Linked DNA regions of Bdellovibrio bacteriovorus HD100. The main gene of each other region encodes a partner of the protein of the gene in region 2 in a complex. Links are inferred from orthologs where the notes say so. Each region holds a gene or a part of one and is shown on either strand. Other genes may lie near its edges.

Evidence for each region.
Region 1: rplM (region 2) and rplL share a complex: the UniProt entries of both Escherichia coli proteins name them as parts of the 50S ribosomal subunit. The link is inferred for Bdellovibrio bacteriovorus HD100 from one-to-one orthologs.

What each region holds. Positions count from the first base shown.
Region 1 is NC_005363.1:2,885,497-2,891,045, forward strand. The notes cover bases 3-2,857. They hold rplL (50S ribosomal protein L7/L12), read right to left. Parts: upstream 1,687-2,857; coding sequence 1,318-1,686; downstream 3-1,317. Other genes in these bases: BD_RS13660 (hypothetical protein), read left to right, coding at 247-939; rplJ (50S ribosomal protein L10), read right to left, coding at 1,769-2,299; rplA (50S ribosomal protein L1), read right to left, coding at 2,535-2,857. In the rest of the region: more of rplA, read right to left, coding at 2,858-3,239; rplK (50S ribosomal protein L11), read right to left, coding at 3,252-3,674; transcription termination/antitermination protein NusG, read right to left, coding at 3,737-4,270; preprotein translocase subunit SecE, read right to left, coding at 4,281-4,658; tuf (elongation factor Tu), read right to left, coding at 4,964-5,549. UniProt on the Escherichia coli protein: The binding site for several of the GTPase factors involved in protein synthesis (IF-2, EF-Tu, EF-G and RF3). Is thus essential for accurate translation.
Region 2 is NC_005363.1:456,228-464,340, forward strand. Bases 3,008-5,736 are described here. They hold rplM (50S ribosomal protein L13), read left to right. Parts: upstream 3,008-4,016; coding sequence 4,017-4,457; downstream 4,458-5,736. Other genes in these bases: BD_RS02250 (hypothetical protein), read left to right, coding at 3,008-3,058; truA (tRNA pseudouridine(38-40) synthase TruA), read left to right, coding at 3,117-3,905; rpsI (30S ribosomal protein S9), read left to right, coding at 4,471-4,869; BD_RS02270 (DUF3373 family protein), read left to right, coding at 5,080-5,736. Outside these bases: BD_RS02235 (porin family protein), read left to right, coding at 1-395; BD_RS02240 (hypothetical protein), read right to left, coding at 561-815; BD_RS02245 (substrate-binding periplasmic protein), read left to right, coding at 1,048-1,812; more of BD_RS02250, read left to right, coding at 1,979-3,007; more of BD_RS02270, read left to right, coding at 5,737-6,411; BD_RS02275 (hypothetical protein), read left to right, coding at 6,447-6,671; BD_RS02280 (hypothetical protein), read right to left, coding at 6,731-7,120; BD_RS02285 (hypothetical protein), read left to right, coding at 7,338-8,113. UniProt on the Escherichia coli protein: This protein is one of the early assembly proteins of the 50S ribosomal subunit, although it is not seen to bind rRNA by itself. It is important during the early stages of 50S assembly.

The sequences.
Region 1 (5,549 bases), 2.4 Mb from region 2 along the record:
TCTCAAACTACCCTAAGTTTTCAATAAAGCAAGTGATTCTAAAGGTTTTTGGCGCCTTTCCAAAAACTTCAGGCACTCCAAAAATGGCCGGTTATTGCGTCGTGTAAAGTCGAGTTTTGCAGCTAATCAGTAGCCCATAACAAGGACGCATCATAGGCTTAAAAAGTCGAAGGAAGGACCCCCATGTTTAGAGCGTTGTTCGCCTTAAGTTTGCTTAGTTTATCAGCATGTTCACACTCCATCAGCATGCGCGCCTCCCATTTCAACATGCCGGTGGTATCCAACGAACAGTGGCAAGGACATGCCGCCGTGGTCATGGCCTCGGAAACCCGAGTGACCCTGGTCAACGACATCAACTCAAACCCACCCCTGCGCGACAAGGTTCTGATCAACAGCGACATTGACGCCAGCGACTTCGTGACCGGCGCAAACAACGTCGGATTCGACGCAAGCGTGAGTGTTTTCAAAGGGATAGAAGTCTATCTGGAAAACTTCCTGTGGGGCGCAAGATTCCAGTTCCTGAACCACGGAACTCAAAACCGAGTGTGGGTCGGCTCCCTGATGGGCGCCTACGGAACAAAAAGTGAAACCACAACCGACGCATTTTACCTGGGCAACAACACCACCGACGCCAAAGCCGAGTCAGACATCACCACCTCCCAAGCCGGAGTCAGCCTAGGGTACAAATACGAGTACCTGGTCCCCTACTTTTCCTACATCTACGAATTCCACAAAGTCAAAACAAGCATCACCAGCACCAACGGAACCTTCGGCCCCTATGACGACGAAGGAAATCACAGTTACTATTCCGTGGGCCTAAGCACCCATCAAAAAGGCCTCCGAGCCGCCATCGAATACAGCCACATAGACATCAAATGGGACAGATCCGACCGCGAAAGCCAAGAAGCCTTCGGCGTAAAACTAGGTTTCGCCTGGTAAAAACAACCACCCAAAAACAAAAAAGGCCCCAACAGGGGCCTTAATAATTTCAAAAACCAAAAATCTAAGTCCAAAGCACCAAACGAAGGGGCTTTTTCGCATTTTGGCCACCGCAAGCCCCGTTAGGATTGGGCTGGGGGCTTAAGGGTGCAAAACCTGAGTTCCACAGCGCCCGAAAATCCAATCCAGCACTTAGAAAACTAAAAATAAAATACTACCGCAAAACAAAAAGCCCCCACCGCGCGAGGACTGTCCGAAAGGTTTTGCACCCCTAAGCCCCCAGCCCAATCCCAACGAAGGGTAAAGCGAGGGCCAAAATGCAAAAAGCCCCGTGTTTCCACGAGGCTTTCGGCATTAGTATAAACTAAGTGGCAGAAATTACTTAACAGTAACTTTCGCGCCCGCAGCTTCAAGAGCTTTCTTGATTTTTTCTGCGTCTTCTTTAGTAGCGCCTTCTTTAACAGCTTTGTTACCAGCTTCAACAAGGGCTTTAGCTTCAGCAAGACCCAAACCAGTCAAGCCACGAACTTCTTTAATAACGTTGATTTTGTTGGCGCCAGCGTCAACAAGGATAACGTCAAAAGCAGTTTTTTCTTCAACAGCAGCAGCAGGACCTGCAGCAGCAGCAGCAACTGGAGCAGCAGCGGAAACGCCCCATTTTTCTTCCAAAGTTTTTACTAGTTCTGCGATCTCAAGAACAGTTTTCGCAGACAACGCTTCAACGATTTGATCGTTAGTCAGAGACATTTTATCCTCCAGGGATATAAAAAATTATTTAAAAATTCAAATATTCAGCACCATCAGTCCCGAACCTTCGGGATTCAAGCAATTACGCTTGTGGAGCTTCTTCAGTACCAGCGGCTGCGCCGCCGCCCATTTTCTCAGCGTAAGCGTTAAGACATCTAGCAAGTGCAGAACCTGCACCCAACAATGTACCCAACAACATAGCGCGAAGCTGGTCTTTGCCCGGAAGTGTCGCCAAGAATTTAATCTTAGCATCATCCAAAGCAGCGCCGTCCATAACACCGGACTTGATTTGCAGAACTTCTACGTCCTTAGCGAAATCAGCCAATGCTTTTGCAGTCGCGTTCACTTCACCGTAAGAGAATACGATGGCGTTAGTACCTTTCATTGAATTAGCAAATGCTGTTTCAATAGCTGGGTGATCTTTGAACGCTCTTTTTGCAAGAGTATTACGAACAACTTTCATCTCAGAATCAGCAGCATTCAATTTTTTACGCAAGTTAGTTACTTGCTCAACCTTGATGCCTTTGAAGTCGACGATGAAAGCTCCCTTAGCCTTTCCGAATTTCTCCGTGATTAGCTTAATCTCCTGCTCTTTATCTGCGCGAGTGATCATATGTGAGCCTCCTTTCATTAGACTTTTTGCCCTTCTTGCGAAGGGGCCTGTGCGAATCAGGTCGGTTTGGAGGTCGCATGAACCTTTTTGCCTTATCTCGGTAGGCCCCTCACAAACGAGGGATTACATCCACTGAAAGAAACCTACTGTCTCTGATCGCAATAATTTTATGAACTAATACAAAATAACCAGATAAAAAACAAGGCCCTGAGCACGCTCAGAGCCTTAAAATTTACTAGTTAGCGCCAGTTGCAGCAGCTGCCGCATTTGGCTCGATCTTAACGCCTGGGCCCATAGTGGACGCTACAGCGATAGAACGAAGGTAGATACCTTTGGAAGATGCTGGTTTAGCCTTAACGATAGCTCCCAACAAAGTCATGAAGTTATCTTTAAGTTTAGCATCGCCCATGGATTTCTTACCGATACCAGCGTGTACGATACCTGCTTTATCAACGCGGAAGTCCAACTTACCTTTTTTCTCGGCAGTTACAGCTTCACCAACGTTCATAGTTACAGTACCGATTTTTGGATTCGGCATCAAACCACGAGGCCCCAGGATCTTAGCAACTTTAGAAACAGTCGCCATCATGTCCGGAGTCGCGATACATTTATCGAAATCCAACCAGCCGCCCTGGATTTTAGCTACCAGGTCGTCTGCGCCTACGAAGTCAGCGCCAGCTGCTTTCGCTTCAGCCTCTTTCGGGCCTTTTGCGAAAACAACAACTTTAACTTCTTTGCCCAAACCGTGAGGAAGAGCGATAGCTCCACGCACTTGTTGGTCAGATTGCTTAGGGTCAATACCCAAACGCAATGCTACGTCGATAGATTCATCAAATTTAGCTGGAGCTGTTTCAACAACCAGTTTGAATGCTTCTTCAACAGTGTACTTTTTTGCAGAATCAACTTTTTTAGCGACTGCTGCGAATTTTTTGCCTGCCATCTTATACCACCCTTACGCGATGTCGATGCCCATGCTTTTAGCCGTACCAGCAACTTGTGACATTGCGGATTCAACTTTCAAGCAGTTCAAGTCAGGCAATTTCGTTGTAGCGATTTGCTTGATTTGATCGTTATTGATTTTGCCAACTTTGTCCTTCTGAGGCTGCTTGGAACCGGATTCCAGTTTCAACGCCTTTTTGATCAAAGAAGACACCGGTGGTGTTTTTGTGATGAAAGTAAACGATCTGTCTTGGTAAACAGTGATGATGATAGGGATGATGCTATCACCCAACGCTTGTGTACGAGCGTTGAACTGCTTACAGAATTCCATGATGTTTACCCCATGCTGTCCGAGCGCCGGTCCAACGGGTGGAGCTGGATTAGCTTTCCCTGCCGGTATCTGCAGCTTGATCATTCCTGTAACTTTTTTTGCCATGACCCACTCCTGCAAGAGGTTGTGTTAATTAATATCCATCGGCCGCCCTATGCGGCTTCTGGTTATGGTTTTTCTACTTGAATGTAATCCAACTCAACTGGAGTCGGACGACCGAAGATGCTCACAAGAACTTTAAGCTTCGCTTTGTCCTCGTTGATCTCTTCAACTGTTCCCTGGAAGTTGGAGAATGGACCGTCAATAACAGTCACGTTCTCACCCACAGCGAACTTCACTTTCGGTCTTGGTTTTTCAGCAACGCCAGCCATCTGCTGGGTCACACGAAGAACTTCAGCCTCAGGAACTTCCGGAGGACGGGTTTTAGTGCCGCCCACGAAGCCCGTGACTTTAGACGAATTACGTACCAAATGCCAAGTCTCATCATTCAAAAACATCTGAACGAAGATATAACCCGGGAAAAATTTACGTGATTTGGTCTGTTTTTGACCTTTTACCAGCTCCACTACGCTTTCCGCAGGGATCAGGATTTCACCAAAGAACTCTTCCATTTTGGAAGATTTGATCTTTTCTTCGATGGCTTTTTTAGCTGTGTTTTCACAGCTTGTCTGAACGTTAACGATGTACCACTTTTTTTCCATGGTTCCGTCCTTACTTCATAAGAAAGTTGATTAAGAAGCCAGAGATCAGATCGAAGGAACTGATGATAACACTGGAGATAAGAACCATAACCACGCAAGCGATAGTCATGGCCGTTGTGTCCTTGCGAGAAGGCCAAACAACTTTACGGATTTCAGAAACTACTTCTTCGCCCCAAGTCTGAACGCGTGGGTTGAACTGAAGAGCGGCAAACAACGCGAAACCTGCCAAAACAGGGATCCCGTGGCGAACCATATCGGAGTCAGCAGCACGAGCCACAACACCGAATGCGCCGGCGAATGCCTTGATTAGAAGAGAGACGGTCAAACCGACCAAGATACCTGCAAGTGCAAAGCTGATAGTCAAAATCTTAGAGTTGGCCTTTTCCATTATTCCTCATCCTAAAGTTATGGAGTCAAAATTGGCAGGGGCGGAGGGATTCGAACCCACGACCTAACGATTTGGAGTCGTTCGCTCTACCGCTGGAGCTACACCCCTACTGATCTTATTGATGACAACCGACCGCACAGGATCGTTTCTCATCAATAATCTCCCTTGCGATACTATTTATGGGAGATTTTAGGACCAGTAAAAGCCATTTTTGACTTACTTTTTGGTACTGCCAAGAAACACCGAGGGGGACCCTTTTGTCAAGGAGTCCCCCGGGTGATTATTACTTAGCTTACGCTGCGTTATTACTCAAGGATCTCAGTAACAACACCAGCTCCAACTGTACGACCGCCTTCACGGATCGCGAAGCGAAGCTCTTTTTCCATAGCGATAGGAGCGATAAGTTCAACAGAAACTTCGATCTTATCACCAGGCATAACCATTTCAGTTCCAGCTTTCAAAGTACAAACGCCAGTAACGTCTGTAGTACGGAAGTAGAACTGAGGACGGTAACCGTTGAAGAATGGAGTGTGACGTCCGCCTTCTTCTTTAGTCAGGATGTACGCTTCAGCTTTGAATTTTTTGTGTGGTTTAACTGTACCTGGTTTAACAAGTACTTGGCCACGTTCAACGTCTTCTTTTTTAGTACCACGAAGAAGAACACCGCAGTTGTCCCCTGCTTGACCTTCGTCAAGAAGTTTACGGAACATCTCGATACCAGTTACAGTAGTTTTTTGAGTTGGACGGATACCAACGATTTCGATCTCGTCACCAACTTTAACAATACCACGCTCTACACGGCCAGTAACAACTGTACCACGACCAGAGATAGAGAATACGTCCTCTACTGGCATCAAGAAAGTTTTGTCTACTGCACGAACTGGAGCTGGG
Region 2 (8,113 bases):
TCACTCCGGATCCGCAATTCCCGGATCAGGAAGCCAAGGAAGAATATTCCTTCCTGGCGATTCCGATCAACGTCGGGGGCGTGTATCGTCTGGAGTGGAGTGACCGGCAATGGATTGCGCCGTATGTTTCCGCCGGTGGCACCTATATCGGTGTTGCAGAAATTCGTGACGATGGGAAGTCCCCGTCACTGGTGGGAACACCGGGCGTGTATGGGGCCGGTGGATTGCTGTTCAATATCGCTGCGATGAGCGACGATACAGCTTTCACGCTGAGTTCAGAATACGGCATCAATAACCTGTGGCTGTCTTTGGAATACCGTCAACTGCAGACGTTCAGCGAAGACGTCGACTTCTCGGGTGGTATTGTTGGTGCCGGAGTGACGGTCGACTACTAGGCTGGTGAAAAGGGCCCACCTCCGCGTGGGCTTCGCCTCAAAATGCCAGAGGCATTTTGTGCATCTGGAACCTTTTGATCAGCCTTGGCTCTCGGTTTGTGAAATAAAAAAGGTGCCTCCTTCGGAGAGCACCTTTTTTTTGTCTTCAATTTTGAAGAATCAGAACTATTTGTCAGAGCAAGCTGCAAAGTAAAGAGTTCTGTTGTGGCGATGAGTGACTGTCTGGCGGCAAGTTTGGCCGTACTCAGAGCAGTTGAATTTTACATAAGTTTGGCCTTGGCTGTCCTGGCCCATGACGTTGTTGGAATCGCACCAGCTGATGAAGTCGATGTAAAGTTCGTCTTGTGGACGGGAATAGTTAACTTCAGAAGCGAAAGCGGAACCGGATACAAGCATCAATACTGCGAAAACTGTTTTCATGGATGAACTCCTTATTTTTTAGATTTAAAAAAGTGGGACAGGAAATACGCCTTTCGCCGGTGGCGGTCAATTCCCCGTGAATCTTGTGAAAAAATGGTAATTACCAAGTTTGGGCATTTCGTCCGGGAAGCTGGCGGAACATTCAAGCCTCAGTCTTTCTTTGATTTCCAACAAGTAATTAGGGGATTTCAAAACTCTTTTGTATTTACTCTCTATAAATCTAGGAGCTGTTTTGACCCGTCTGTATTGGATTCTGCCAATCCTGCTGGTTTGCGTGTGTGCGCAGGCCAAAAGCTATCGTGTTCTTGCCGAGGACAACTGGCCGCCTTTTTCCTATGTGGAAAACGGACGCCTGCAGGGAGTCTCCGTGGATCTGGTGCGAGCGGCTCTTGAGATTGAGTCCTCGGAGGTGGAGCTTTTGCAGGTGCCTTATCTGCGCTGCCTGGCTTTGACGGCCATCGGGAAAGAGCCGGGCTGTTTTAACTCTGCAAAAAATCAGGAGCTGATTGAAAAGTACGTCTTCCCTGAAGAGCACCTTTTCCGCAGCCGGGGGCTGATCGTTACCAACCGCCATGTAAAAAAGACCAAACCCATAAGGTCACTCCGCGAGTTGGAAGGCGAAACTGTGGCTCATCCCAGTGGCTTTCCCTTTGGGAAGGACTTTGACGATAACAAAAAGATTCTGAAACAATTCACGGCCAATGACATGACCTCGTTAAAGCTGGTGGTGACCGGGCGGATAAACTACGCTGCCATCGACGAAATGGTTCTGTACTATTATCTGGAAAGAAACCCCCAGTTCCGCGGCAAAGTGGCCACGGTTCTGGAGCTGACCAATGAGCCCATCTATGTTCACCTTTCCCGCTCGCATCCGCAAAGCCGCGAGCTCAAAGAAAAGCTGGATCGGGGTTTGAGAAAGCTGAAAGCCTCGAATGACTACGCCCGCATCATGCAGCGCTGGCTGGGAAAAGACATCCCTTTGGACAACTTCCGATAAGCGCTGAAGGTGCCTCTTTTTGGGTTTCCTGTCACAGGGCTGACTGGGGTTCCGCGTCCTTTTGTGCCTTATAAGCAATTTAGCAGAGATAATAGCTTTTTTAGGGCCTTTCTCTTGTTTGCCGGCTGGTATGCTCGTTGCTCCTTTTTGGGAAACAGGAGTTCCCATGGCCATTCGTATCCTTTTCAAAAGCCTGCTTTTGCTCGCAGCCGTTTCTTTGACCGGGGCCCAGGCCTATGCCGAAGACGATGCCAATCTCCTGCTTTTTGAATCCGCCCCCAGCCAAGCCGAAGCCGCAAAAGCCCCGCGCACCGACATGCCTGACGAAGCGGTGATAAAACTGGATTTGTCTGAAGTGGTGGAAGGCGAGAAAGACTTTAATCGCAAGGCCTTTGTTGAAAGAGCCCGTGCTGCGATGACGGCTGATATTCCCAACGACAAGCTTTTTGAGTTTGAAGGTCCGCGCACGGAGGCCGAACTGGAAAAAGTGCTGGAGCTTTCTGATGCCGAGATCGCCAAGTTCCTGGCCAAAAAATCAGCCTTCCTTGGAAAGTTCGCCCGTGTGCTTTCTTTCTTCCGCGTGAAACCAGGCAAGATCAACAAGGCTTTGAACGAACTGAACAACCGCTTTTATGAAAGTTCCCATGTCGTTTCCCGCAGCAATGTGAAGGGCGGGACGATGATGGTTTCCATTGGGGCGGGCCTGGCGCTGCCGCAGAAGGTGATGGAAGCTCTTCGTGGCAGAAGCATTGGTCGTTTCATCCCTGAATCCGGTGGTTTCTTTTACATGCTGGGACTGGGGGCGGGGGTTTCACGCCAGGTGGGATCCGACGGCAAATCAAAAATGGTCTTTGAGATTTTCATGGATGTCGAACGCCTGAAGAAAACCCTGACCGGTGTGGCAGAGGTTTCTGCGGCCGGCACGTATGGGCTTGTGTTTGAAAAACGTGATGGCACTTTCGCCAGTCAGAAAAACACCACCATGTACGGTGGCGCGACAGGTGTCTTCCGCCAGGGGCCGAATCAGTTTGGCTGGGCGGCTTCCACGGGGATGTCGATGCCTCCGGGGATTGGTATTTTCCTCGTGTATCAGGATCATGCGACCCGATACTATCTTTTCCGTCTGGAGGGTTTAAGGGCGTCGATTCCGGCTCTGCGAGGATTCAAAGACAATATCATCTCGGCCTTGAGAAACTATGCGCACTTCGGCGGCAAGGTCGTCACCTGCCAGGGAGCTTTGTTCTAGGCTGTTAAAAGTTCCCTCCATCTTGCGGCCCTTCGGGGAAACTGGTAGGTTGCCGCGCATGACTACTAAAGTGCGCTTTACCGTTGCTTATGACGGAACAGGATTCTGCGGCTGGCAGAAACAAAAACCCGAGGACCAGATTTCGGTCGCTCAGGTGATCGAAGAGGCCCTGTCCAAGGTCTTCAATGAAAAAATCACCCTGTTTGCTTCCGGGCGCACAGACGCCGGGGTTCATGCCCTGAACCAGGTCTGCCACTTTTCTACGCATCGCAAGATTGATCCGAACAAGAAATGGGACCTGTGCTGGGCTTTGAATTCCCACCTGCCCCCAAGTATTGTGGCCAAAAAAGCCTGGATTGCTCCGGATGATTTCCATGCGACCTTGTCGGCGACTCATAAGACCTATCGGTATCTTATAGTGAACAAGCCCCGTCCCAGCGCCCATTTAAACCGCTATGCGGACTGGGTGCGTCTGCCCATCGATATCGAACATTTGCAGGAAAGTTCAAAATATCTCTTGGGAAATCAAGACTTTAAGAGCTTTCAATCGGTCGGAACCCCGGTTCCTGATACGGTTCGTGAGATCTATAAAGCAGACTGGGAGTGGCGCAAACCGGGTGTGATGCAGTTCACGATCACCGGCAGCGGCTTTTTAAAGCAGATGGTTCGAAATATTGTGGGGACCTCATTGTTTTTGGAGCGCAAGGGCCTGGATCCATCTAAAATGCAGGAGATCATTGCGGCTCAGGACCGCATGAAAGCCGGACCGCCGGCCCCCGCACAGGGCCTGTATTTGATGAAGGTTTATTATCCTCAGGACCTTGACAATAGGTGCCTAGAACTTTAAAACATCCCTTCCCGCAAAATAGTGTAAGAGCCCGTTGTTAAACTCAAACATATTTTTGCCGAGCAGACGGACGGTAAAACCGGCTGTTCAAAATGAAACTGGAGACTCTAAATGAAGACTTTCAATGCAAAAGCAGAAGAAGTTGAAAGAAAATGGTGGATCGTCGATGCTGCTGGCCAAAAAGTTGGTCGTGTAGCAACTCATGTAGCGACTATCCTTCGTGGTAAAAACAAAGCTATCTACACTCCTAACGTTGATACTGGCGACTTCGTTGTTGTTATCAATACGGACAAGATGGAACTTTCTGGAACTAAGTGGCAGGACAAGAAGTACTACTCTCACACTCGCTTCTTCGGTTCTTTGAAAGAGATGACAGCAGCTCAAGCGAAAGAGAAAGATTCTACTTTCATCATTCACGAAGCTGTTCGCGGTATGCTTCCAACAAACAAGCTATCCCGTCACGTTATCATGAAAATGAAGGCTTACACTGGTGCTGAGCATCCTCATGCTGCTCAAAAACCGGCTCTTTTCACCCTTCCATCTAAGAAATAATCGGAGATAGAAAATGGCAGCAGCTGATAAATTCTATTATGCAACTGGAAGAAGAAAAACAAGCGCAGCGCGTGTTTTCTTGAAGCCTGGTAAAGGCACTATCACAATCAACGGTAAAAAATCTGAAGATTATTTGACTCGTATGCAATCCCGCATGGTGATCGTACAGCCTCTTGATCTTTTGAACCAAATCGGTAAGTTCGACGCTAAAATCACTGTTGCAGGTGGTGGTGAGTCTGGACAAGCTGGTGCGATCCGTTTGGGTATCACTCGTGCATTGATCGCTTTCAATCCTGAATTCAAAGGGATCTTGAAGAAAGCTGGCTTCGTTACACGTGATCCTCGTATGGTTGAGCGTAAAAAATACGGTAAAGCGGGTGCGCGCCGTAGATTCCAATACTCCAAGCGTTAATTTGCTCGGACGCATTCTTTCGAGAATTGCGAATGGAAGAAAAAAGGGAGCTTTCGAGCTCCCTTTTTTTTATCCAAAATCTGATACCGGGTTCATCCAGCATTCGTTCTAAACATCAATTTTTGTTTATATTCCCTTTCTAATTGTAATTTTACTCCCATTGCAACGCTGTCATGTGGATGCTAGTCCTCTAGGCGGGGGAGGGGCTGCATGAAAAGTGCTGTCTTTGGCGTGTTGTTTTTCATGGGGGTTTTGGCGCAGGCTGAACAAGGGCCCGCCTACGTTGTTACTCCCAAAAGTGTTGAAGAGCGCTTGGCTGAATTGGAAGCCAATCAACATCTGCGCTATTTGAGTTTTTCTGGATTTTTGATCAACACCTACGATCATATTTCGGTCTCTGAAAGTTATCCCGACAGCTTGGACCATTCTGATTTGCAGTATCTGCGCCTGCGGTTTTCATTGAATGCAGATGCCGAGATCAGTCCCCAGGTTCGTGTGTATACTCGCCTGACCACAACCAAGTTCGTGAATAACTGGCGCACCCAAGGTGGATCACCCTCTTATATTCAGGACATTGAAGGTATTTACTCCAATTCCGGTTCCTGGATTTTTCTGGAAAAAGCTTACGTCGATTTGTCCTGTCCCGAATCGGTATGGACATTGTCGGTGGGACGCTTGCCGACTGTGAACGGCAGTCCTGAGCACATGTGGGATCTGCTGCCAAGGCAGGGCACGTATCCACTTTTGACTTTTGATGCTCCTTTGGGTGGGGCGGCGCTGACCTACCGGGCGGACAGGCTGCTGCCGCAGGATCATGAGTTGGCGGTGCGGTTGTTGTATACGCCGTTTGTGGACGTCTTCTGGGGGGGGAATCTTAAGTACCTCAAACCGCCACAGGATGACACCAACGGAAGCACTCCTGTCGGAAATGAAACGGACACCTTGATCAATATGGGTTCTGTGCAGCTGGACTATTCGATTCAGAACCCCCAGGGGGCGGAGCAGGCCGGGTTTATTCTTCAGTACTATAAAAGTGGACGTCTGCCATTTTCATCAGGTGCCGGCACTTCGGATTTGAATGTTCAGGTGGATGGTGTCACCGGTTTGCTGGATGTGATTGGGATTGCCCAGACCGGATGGGATGTTTCAATAAGTCATTCTTATACGAATGCGATCAGTGACGGTTTGTTGGCGCCGGGATTGGGATTTGGAACGGATCAGGAGCATGGCAGTAACTATGGCAGTCTGACTTTGTTGTCCACTCGCTATCGCTGGAGCAGCTGGGCGGCGGGTGCGGAATGGCTGTCCTCGTCTGATGCGCCCTTTTATTTTTCGGCAGCACCCGAGAACCTGACGCGTTTTTATTCAACTCCGGGTCACAGCGGGCATTTGTACCTCACTAAAAAGTGGTTAAGTCTGGTTACGATCAGAGCAGGCTATCGCCAGCAAAACTACAGCTCTTTGCCATTGGGATTCGGTCCGGTGCAGAGCACGGATCGTATTCTGAAAACCTATTACCTCAGCCTAAGAACGGATTTCTGATGAGTGGGGTTGGGTTTTTCTTTTCGATAGTCGTGATGACATTCATGGTTCTGGGGCCGACGTCGGCTTATGCCGGCAAGGTCGAGTCCATTCAGGAAGTCATAGAAAAAAAATGCAGGAAAAAGATCAGCTATGAAGAGGCGCTGTCTTTGATTCGTCCTTTGTATCTGACCTGTGTGCCGGGAACGAAAGTGACTGTATACGACAGCTGTCAGGTCAAGTGCCTGAAGCCCAATTCGGGTGCTGTCATCGGACGATAAAAAAAACGCCTCTTTCGAGGCGTTTTTCGTTTCATCTTGAAAGCTCTGTTAACAACAGATTACTTCGTGCAAGACAATGGGTAGATGTTACCGTTAGCAGCCAGGAAGCCGCCGAAAGTGCCATCAGATTCAAGGCTCAGGCCCAGGAAGCCAGTGTTAGTGATAACACCGTCAACTTGAGAGGACTTTTCAGTCAAAGCCAACAGGTTCAGGAAACCGTTCTGAAGTTGTTGAGCGATAGTGCCTTTGTCCATCTGAGAGAAGAACACAGCAGATTTAGAGCGCTCATTCAGGTTAACCATCACGAAGTCAGCGGACTGATCATCAGCCAAATCAACTGCCAAAGTAACAGCGTTAGTTTCGGAAGGAACAACACAAGTCATGATTCTTGTGTCTGCCATTGCGGAAGAACCCATAAGAATCATCGCAGCCATAACAAGCTTTTTCATTAAAACCTCCTATAAGGTGAACGGGGGGAGGCTATTTCAGTGTGCTGGACCATGCAATGCAAATGCATCGCACTATTTACCTATACGCGCACGCAACGTTCCACATTGGACGCAAACCTAGCCCTAGCACTAAGTCTTAAGTGCTCTGATTTAAAGGACTTATTCATGTTTATTAGATTATTCTTAGTGTTAACGAAATTTTGCATAAGGAACATCTGTGAACAGCTTGATTTCATCTTTGGTCGTCATCTTATTTTTCCAAACTGCTATTGCACAAGAGGCAGCACAGCCCACCCCTCCGGCGGCGGCTCCAGTCGCGGCTTCTGCGGAGACTCCTGAAAAAGCCGAGAAAAAAGAAACAGAGTTTTCAAGACCTCTGTTTTTTTCTGTGATGGATCAAGAGCTTAAAATCAAGAATCCCGTGGTCGAATACGATTTGAAAAAATCCAAGGGCAAGCAGCTTGAAATGGGCGGTCTGGTTTTCGACAACCAGTCGCTGTCTGCCAAAGTAGAAAACAACACACTGAATCTGACCTGGAATCATGAACTGGTTCCTGGCGGAGACGTGTCTGTGATCAATCAGCAGGGGAAAGAGTTGTGGAAGCAGCCCGTGAAGGGAACTGGCAGCTGGTCTTACTCCGGGATCCAGGAAAGCAAAGGCCCGCAGTGGAAGGACGGCGAACGATTCCGTTTCTGTCTTCGTGCGGAAGCCGGCAGGGGTTATTCGAGCATCTGTTCCCAGTGGTACGGGGTTGAGATCAAAGAAGGCAGCGTCCAAATCGGTGTGACCAAATCAGAAGCCAGCCCTCGTGTGATTTTCCAGAATGAAGAAAAGAAACTGCAGGGGGCCGAGGAAGTGGCGGTGGGAACTCCGGTTCAGTTCCTGGCGACGCTGGATTCTGATGCGACCTATGAATTCGTTTCTGAGCCAGTGGCGCCTGTGATTCGTGACATGATCGAATCTGAAAAGAAATCCGGTGATGTGACCCTGAC